DNA from 2 places in the Luteithermobacter gelatinilyticus genome. Region 1 is predicted to be linked to the other one. Evidence: riboswitches for the same ligand, from Rfam matches in the RefSeq annotation. Region 1 holds a riboswitch; the other holds the start of a gene.
What was found. Region 1 has a riboswitch for cobalamin ahead of FE788_RS03985 (TonB-dependent receptor plug domain-containing protein). Riboswitches for the same ligand answer to the same signal wherever they lie in the genome.
Positions count from the first base shown of each region.

Region 1 (4,414 bases):
CGGTCCGCCTGATTCAGGGCCTGTCCCACCTCGCGGATATTACGGATCAGGGTTTCCTGATCACTGCCATAGATTGCGGAAGTAACCCGGATATTCTTTTTCCTGAGAAAGTCAAGCATATCCCAGCCGCTCCAGTAGCGAACGACCTGATCCGGGGCACGGCTCAGGATAGCTTCCGCTGTGGCCCTGACTTGCGGGAGGCCCAAGGCGCGCTCCCGGTAAAAACTGTGACGGGCGGTAGCATCCATTGACAGGGCCAAAATCTGGCTGCGCTCTGCCAGGGCCAGAACATACTGGTCTGCGCAATAGTCCAGGGAGATGACCTTGGGCAGGCTGTCCTCCGCTTGGGCACCACAGCCGAGCCCCCCAAGAAAGACGACGGCCATCCGGCAGATCAGGCGTCTGATAAGGAAGGCCGTCTTTTTCATCAGAATGTTCCTCTTATACCGGCATAGACAGACCGGTCCGGAGTGCCATAACCCAGAACCTGCTGATATTCCTTATCAAACAGGTTATCAATCCGGCCGAAGATTTCGATATGATCTTGCAGCCGGTAGCGGGCCCTGAGGTCAATGCGGAGCCAGGACGAAATGATTTGGCCGCCTCTGTCGTTTTCTTCCCCGTTATAGGTGGCGGCAAGGTTGATGCCCAGCCTGTCCGTAGCCTGCCAGTCCATCTGGCCATAAGCCATATGTTCGGGCACGCGGATAAGCTTTTCGCCACTGTTGCGGTCTGTGGCGTCCGTATAGGTGTAGTTGCCGCTGATCTTCAGCGTGTCTGTGATCTGCCCGACCAGCCGCAGTTCCACGCCTTGGGACCTGACCCTGTTGATGTTGTCATATCCTGAGGTAAAGGAAAAGTCGATCATATTGTCCACATCCTGGCGGAAATACGTGGCCGCAAGAAAAAGACGATCTTGCAGAAAAGCTTGCTCAATGCCGATTTCCCAGCCTTCGGATTCTTCCGGCTTGAGGTCGGGATTGGGCGCCGAAAGCCCGCAAAAAGTACAGACAAAGGTCAACTGGAACACGCTGGGCGCCTTGAAGCCTTCGGCCCAGTTGGCAAAAACCTTGGTGCCGGTGGCTTCGCGGTAATAGGAGGCGGTAAATCGCGGTGTCGTGGTTGCGCCATATTGGCTGTGATCATCATAACGTAATCCGGCTGTAAGTGTGAAGCCTTCTAGACCCTGCCAGCTGAGTTCACTGAACAGGCTGTCGATGTCAAAAGACTTGTCTGACACGCTTGCCGCTTTACTTGTTTCGTGTTGGGCGCCGAAAGAGAGAATGAAGGCCCGCGTGAGTTCCGCAATCCCCAGATAATCCAGATTAAAGCGGGTGCCTTCGGCGACAAAGGGTGCAAAGATTTCGCTAATGCTTTCCCGGTTGGTTTCTGCATAATCGACAGAAAAGGTATTGCGGAATCGATCATCTGCAAAATTCAGATATCCTTTGGCGCCAATCAGAAATTCCTCGGAATACCCGATTTCGGCACCATCCATCGGGCCGGCCTGGTCAAATTCATTACGGTTGTCCGTGTAGCGGCTGATCAGTTCAGTGCTAAATGTGTCATTAAGCCGGGCGCGGACTTTGCCGTGCAGGGTGTAATTCCAATAGCCGTCCTGTTCCGTGTTCCCGTCATTTTCATCGGCTTTGGAAATGCCGTCCGTGCGGATGCCGCTGAGGGACAGGTTAAAGGTGATTTTGTCATTGCCGCCATAAAGGCTGCCACTGCTGCGAAGCGTGTTATAAGAGCCGCCCTCCACGGAAAACCCGCCCCCCAGACCGGGTTTGCCCGTGGCGGTAATAATGTTGATTACCCCACCAATGGCGTCGGAGCCATACAGGATGGATTGTGGGCCTTTGAGAACCTCAATGCGGTCAATGCCAGTGGGGTCCAGATGGGCGAAATTATACCCGCCGCCGGGACTGGAAACGTCATTGATCTGAATGCCGTCGATCAGCACGACGGTTTGATCTGAACTTGCCCCACGGATGCGCAGGCTTGAGGTTCCGCCAAAGGCGCCATTGCTGTTGAGGGTAAGACCAGGGATGGTCTGCAAGGCGTCCTGAATAAACACCGTCTGGGTGGTTGTCAGGTCATCGGAATCAAGTGTTTCAATGCTGCTGCCCACTTCGGACAGAGGCCGGGCGTACCGGGTGGCGGTGACGACGATTTCCTCGTCCGCCACATAAGCACTTTCGGCGGCACTTTCAGCATAACCCGGAAGGGCGTGAAAGGTGATGAGAAAGGCCAGTAGGCTTGTACGTCCCGTAAGATGGTGTTTCCTCATAATATTATACTCCTCATTCAGTCGCAAAAGGACCGACTGTTTGTGAACCATGCGCTTGTGAGGAGATTTTGGGAAAACACCCGACCCTCCGCACCAGCAACTCCTGTCGCCAATACGGATGTTCCGCCCTGATCCATTGTCCCGATGGTCAGGTGGGCGACCAGATGGCAGGTTTCCTGGCTCTTGGGTTATTGCTTCTGTTTCGCCTTCCCGGACAGGGTCCAGTGACATTTAAAGAAAAGAAGCTCGCCAATTACAGTTGCGGGCACAGCCACGGCTTGGGAAATTCACAGAATATATTCCGTACCGTGTTCCCTTTTAACCCCGAAGGGCACCATCTGCGGCTGATATATACACAGAGTTGGCAAGTTGATCAACTAAGAATTCGTCTGAGAAGAGGGGCCCTCAGGACTGCCGGTCGTTTTCTTCCCGGGTGATATCCCCGACATCCAGAACCGGCGAGGCGTCCAGACGTTCTGCATCCATCATCTGGGCCACCCGTTGTAGGGCTGCGAGGATAAAGCTTTGTTCCCAGTCCTCCAGTTGGTCAAATTGGGTGCTGAATTTATCCTGCAGGGCGGGGGGGGCCTTGGTCAGTGTCGCATGCCCCTTATCTGTCAGGTGAACCAGAACCTTACGCTTGTCCTGGGAGTCGCGTTCCCGAAACACCATGTCGGCGGCGGACAAGCGGTCAACAATGGTTGTGACTGTGGCCTGGGTCAGGTTCATTTCCTGCGCCAGACGGCCGATGGTCACGTCACCAAGTTCATGGATCGTTTGCAGCAGCAGAAGCTGTGGCAGGGTCAGGCCGGTTTCCCGGGCCAGCCTTTTGGAATGCAGGTCCGTGGCGCGAATGATCCGGCGCAGGGCAACTAAGACTTTTTCTTTGGCATCCATAATTTTTGATCACCTTGGTTTCTGTCGTTTGTCCAGAAAGGTGGCATGGGACTAGGCAAAGCTCAAGGACATCTTTTGTGACATATCCTGTCTTGTAAGAAACGTTAATACAAATGGTCGGATTATTTCACAAAATTCACAAAAAGAATAATTTGAGTATCAAATTTTAAATAATAATATTATTTACGAAATAATTCCTGAATTATTCCTGTAATTGCTTGAAAAAAATATATAGAAATACTAAATAAATACCAAAATTTATCTTGAAGTTCAAAGTAAAGGATGGGCTTTGTATCGTTATGCTTTCTGACTATCGAATGCGGGAACCCCGGCAGGAAGACGCCGTTGCGGTGCATGACCTGATCGGTCGGTGCGAACCGCTGGATGAAAATTCCCTGTATTGCAATCTGTTGCAGTGTCGTCATTTTGCCGAAACCTGTGTTGTGGCCGAAAATGACGGCGGGGTGGTCGGGTTTGTGTCAGGATATATTCCCCCGCGGACCAGCAATACCATTTTTGTCTGGCAGGTGGCGGTTGACGAGACGGCCCGAGGCACCGGCCTTGGCAAGAAAATGCTGATGGAGTTGTTGTCGCGCCCGGCCTGTCGTTCCGTGAACTGGTTGCACACCACCATCACCGAAGACAATGCGGCCTCCTGGGGCTTGTTTTCCTCCCTGGCGCGGGATTTGAGCGCCCGCATCGTCAAAAAGGAATTCTTTGATCGCGATCAGGATTTTCAGGGACGTCATGACAGTGAGTTTCTGGCCGAGATTGGGCCTTTCAGAACCTATTTCATTTAGGGTTCTGGGACCAAGTCCCTGAATTTTATCGAAACCAAACATTCTTAACCCCAATGGATCTAAAAAGAGGAGTTTCCATGTCCAGCAAGCCGGCACTTGCCGTGAACAATGACACCCCCGATATTTTTGAGGAAATGGAATCGGAAGTGTGCAGTTACGCCCGGTCATTTCCGACGGTTTTTACCCGGGCGGATGGGGGCTATCTCTATGATCAGGAAGATAAAAAATATCTTGATTTTCTGGCGGGGGCAGGAACGCTGAACTATGGGCACAACCACCCTTATCTCAAGGGGGAGTTACTGGATTATATTGCCCGGGATGGTATTGCCCATGGCCTTGATATGCATACAGAGGCCAAGGAAGCCTTTCTCAAGGCGTTTGATGAAATTATTCTCAGCCCCCGAAAGATGAATTATGTGGTTCAGTT
Region 1 is NZ_CP040517.1:878,268-882,681, forward strand. It holds gene FE788_RS03980 (ABC transporter substrate-binding protein) at 1-428, opposite strand, end outside; gene FE788_RS03985 (TonB-dependent receptor plug domain-containing protein) at 428-2,290, opposite strand; cobalamin riboswitch at 2,440-2,644, opposite strand; gene FE788_RS03990 (MarR family winged helix-turn-helix transcriptional regulator) at 2,696-3,187, opposite strand; gene ectA (diaminobutyrate acetyltransferase) at 3,487-3,987, shown strand; gene ectB (diaminobutyrate--2-oxoglutarate transaminase) at 4,065-4,414, shown strand, end outside.

Region 2 (4,414 bases), 1.0 Mb from region 1:
ATGTGGTGGATCTGAACCGGGATCCCGGCGGCAGCGCGCTTTATCCAGGACAGAGCGAGACGGAAATCTGCCCGACCACCAGTTTTGACGACCAACCGCTTTATCTTGACGGTGAGACCCCGACGTCGGACGAAGTGGCCGAACGGGTTGAACGGTACTGGCGGCCTTATCACAAGCGGCTGCGGGCGGAACTGGATCGTTTGCGGCAAAAATATGGGGTTGCCCTGTTATGGGATGCCCATTCGATCAAGAGCCGGGTGCCACGGTTTTTTGAGGGGACACTTCCGGATCTTAACCTGGGCACGGGAGGGGGGGTGAGCTGTGCCCCTGAGGTGGCTGCGCGACTTCTGGAACTGGGTCAAAAGTCCCCCTACGAGACGGTGCTGAACGGCCGTTTCAAGGGCGGTTATATCACCCGTCATTACGGCGATCCGGCGCGGAATATCCACGCGATTCAGATGGAAATCGCGCAGGCCAGCTATATGCGGGAAGAGGCGCCCTATACCTTCCTTGAAGACCGGGCGCAGGCGTTGCGGCCGGTACTCAAAGACATGCTCCGGGCCTATCAGGCGTTTTTCGTTTCCCGCTCATAAGGCGCAAGCCCCGTACGCGGCACTAGGAAATGATCCCCGTTTTCCCGCCAGCGGGCGGCGCGGATGTGGAAGGCGCGGGCAAGGTATTCGTCGTTTAACACCGTATCTGGGCCGCCCTGCGCCAGCACTTCGCCCTCATGAAGCAGGATCAGGTAATCGCAGAATCGCTGCGCCAGGGTGAGGTCATGCAGCACGATCATGACCCCGTGTCCTTCGCGCGCCAGATCCTTCAGGATCGTCATCACCTGTAACTGATGAAACGGATCCAGGCTTGCCACCGGCTCGTCAACCAGAAGATAGGGCGCGTCGGAGACGATGGCGCGTGCCAGCATGGCGCAGGCCCGTTCGCCGCCGGAGAGTGTGGTGGTGATTCGGTCTTTCAAGTGTAGCGTATCGGTGAGTCTGAGCGCCCGGTCGATAGCTGCCTGGTCTTGCGCGCCGAGCTTCCGCCACGGATCGAGATGGGGAATGCGGCCCAGAGCCACCAGATACCCCACCGTCAGCGGCCAGTGTACCGGTGCGCCCTGGGCCATATAGGCGATCTTGCGGGCGCGCTCTTTCGGGGGGAAACTGGCGCTGTCGCGGCCGTCAATCCGGACCCGGCCGCTCTGCGGTGTGATCAGGTTCAACGTGGCGCGCAGCAAAGTGCTTTTGCCCGCGCCATTGGGGCCGATCAGGCCCACAACCCCGCCTCGGGGCAGACAGAAGGTGACGTCTTTAAGGATCTGTCTGCCGCCAACCTTGACCCGGAGATCCTCGGCCCACAGTCCGAGCGGTCCGTCATTCTGATGGTTCATCGCATCATCTCCCGGGTTTTGTAAATGATATACAGGAACAGCGGAGCGCCCACAAAGGCGGTGACCACGCCCAGGCGCAGCTGCCCCTGCCCTATTGGCAGCCGGGTGGCAAGATCGGCGAGGCTCAGCAGAATGGCACCGCCCAGGGCGCTGGACAGCAGCAGCCGGCCGGGCGCATGCCCCACGAAATGGCGCATGATATGGGGCACCACCAGCCCCACAAAACCCACCGCTCCACAGATGGAAACCACGGCGCCTACGCTCAGCGCACTGCCAAGAACCACCTGAAGCCTCAGCCGTTTCAGGTTGATGCCCAGCGTATGTGCGGTTTCTTCGCCCAGGCTGGTGGCGTCCAGTCCTTGTCCGACCCCCAACATCAGGCCCCAGCCCAACAGAATAAAGGGCAGCGCCAGTCCCAGGTCCTGGATGGTACGGTTTTCCAAGCTGCCCAGCAGCCACATGATCATATCCTGTACGCTCATGGCGGTGGGCGCGAAATTAAGAACCAGGGACATCAGGGCGGTGGCCAGTGAACTGATGCCGATGCCGGCAAGGATCAGGGTCAGGATGCTGGCGTCGCGGGCGGCGAGAAACAACAGCACCAGGGTTGCCAGTAGCGCCCCGGTCATGGCCAGAAGCGGCACGGTGAGGGGGAGGCTCGCGCTGAGCCCGAAATAAATGGCGATGACGGCGCCGAGCCCCGCGCTGGAGGACACGCCGATCACCCCGGGGTCCGCCAGCGGATTGCGTAACAGTCCCTGCAATGCTGCGCCGCTGAGTCCCAGGGTTGCTCCCGCCAGAAGCCCGAGGGCCACCCGGGGCAGGCGCAGTTCCTGTATGATGATGGTGGTGGTTTCGTCTCCCGTACCGGCAAGGCCCGCCAGAATATCCCCGGCGGAAAGGGGAACTTCGCCAATAAACAGGTTGAAAAATCCGATCAGCAGGGCAAGGGCCAACAGGAAGATGTGAAAAAGATGCTGATGAAGCGGGTGTTGCTCATTCATGATGTCTGATCCGGATCCTCTCCCGTAATGCAGGGCGCCCGGGCGAAAAGGGCACCTTGTCACACATGTTACAGTCATGTCGCCAAAGGGGATAACCGGAGGGGAAAATCCGTTCCGTCCCGGTCCCTTGTCCCGAGGGCCGGCGGGCGACGTGATGGCAGGTTTCCTGGCTCATGGGTCAGGGCCGTCTGCATACCTTCCCGGATCCTGTATGATGATCCAGTGGTCTCTGGGCAAGCGGCTCGCCACATACAGTTGCGGGCACAGCCACGGTTTCGGAATCATTTCCGTCCGTGTTCCCTATTATCCCGGTCCCCGATGCGGGGGCTAGGCACCATCGGGAAAAGCTATAACGGAAAAGCGGCATTGCCGCAAGCACAGGCGTCAGAAGATATTCATCACCAGCTTGACGAGGAGGGAGAGCAGGCCGGTGGCGACGAGGCTCCCGATCCCCAGGATCAGGAACCATAGCCATTGTTTCTGACCTTTAGTAAGTGGTTTCATTTTCCGCTGTCTTTCCCCGGAACACATAATAACTCCAGGCGGTATAAGCGAGCACCATCGGCAGGAAGATTACCGCCCCCACCAACAGCAGCGACAGGCTTTCCGGGGCGGCGGCGGCCTCTTCCAGTGTAAAGTGGTAGGGCACAACCCAGGGCCAGAGGCTGAGGCCGAGCCCCAGGAACCCCATCAGGAAAATTGTGAGTGCGAGCAGAAAGGGCTGAACCTCCCGGCCGCGGCCAAGGCTGCGCCAAAGCAGCGCGAACAGCCCGGCGGTGATCAGTGGAAGTGGCAACAATGCCCAGAAGTTGGGCAGAGAGAACCAGAACTCCTTCACTCCTTCATTGAGGAATGGCATGGTCAGGCTGACCAACGCCAGGCCAAGCCCCACAAAACCCAATACATACCGGGCCACCCGCCGGGCCCAGTGTTGCAAGGGGCCGTCGGTTTTCATTACCAGCCAGGTGGCCCCCAGCAGGGTATAGCCGAACACCAGGGCGAGACCGGTCATGACGCTGAAGGCGGTGAGCCAGTCAAATGGCCCGCCCGCGAAGCTGCGGCCTGCTACCATAACTCCCTGCACGAACCCACCTAGCACCATGCCCTGCATAAAGGTGGCCAGCAGCGAACCGCTATGAAACGCCAGATCCCACAGCTGGCGGTCCCGGCCTGTGGCCTTGAACCGGAATTCAAACGCCACGCCCCGGAAAATCAGCCCCAGCAGCATCAGGATGATCGGAATATAGAGCGCCGGCAACAGTACCGCATAGGCCAGGGGAAAAGCCGCGAACAGGCCACCGCCGCCCAGCACCAGCCAGGTTTCATTCCCGTCCCAGAACGGCGCGATGCTGTTCATCATGCGGTCCCGACTTTGTTCATCGGGGGCGAAGGGAAACAGGATGCCAAGCCCCAGATCAAAACCGTCCAGCAGCACATAAAGCAGGATAGCGGTAGCGATCAGGCCGCCCCAGATCAGCGGCAGATTGAGAAAGCTGTCAAAATTGAACATCGTTCGTCTCCTTATTCACCCAGCATGTCCGCAGCGGTGGGCGGCTGTTTCAGGCCATGCGCGCCATACGGGGTTTCATCGGCCTCCTCACTGCTTTCAGTCGGGCCTTTGGCAAGCGTGCGCAGGATATAATAGCTGGCGGCGCCGAACAGGAAGGTATATACCACCACAAAGGCCAACAGCGACACGGCCACCTGTTCACCGAGGATCGGGGAGGCGGACTGATCCGTACGCAGCAGGCCGTAAACCGTATAGGGCTGACGGCCTACTTCCGTCACAAACCAGCCCGCGAGCAGGGCAATGAAACCGGACGGGGTGAGCGCCATACACCAGATCTGGAACCAGCGGCTGTCATAGAGTCGCTTGCGAAAATGGAGGATCAGCGCGAAGACTCCGGTCAGCGCCATCAGCGTGCCCAGGCCCACCATCACCCGGAACGACCAGAACACGATGGCCACGGGCGGGCGATCTTCCTTCGCCCATTCCTTGAGCCCCTTCACCTCGCCCTGC
Region 2 is NZ_CP040517.1:2,977,807-2,982,220, reverse strand. It holds gene hutG (N-formylglutamate deformylase) at 1-593, shown strand, start outside; gene FE788_RS13385 (ABC transporter ATP-binding protein) at 566-1,390, opposite strand; gene FE788_RS13380 (FecCD family ABC transporter permease) at 1,387-2,394, opposite strand; cobalamin riboswitch at 2,534-2,748, opposite strand; gene cydB (cytochrome d ubiquinol oxidase subunit II) at 2,882-3,904, opposite strand; gene FE788_RS13370 (cytochrome ubiquinol oxidase subunit I) at 3,916-4,414, opposite strand, start outside.
Region 2: another riboswitch for cobalamin. It lies ahead of FE788_RS13380 (FecCD family ABC transporter permease); the one in region 1 lies ahead of FE788_RS03985 (TonB-dependent receptor plug domain-containing protein).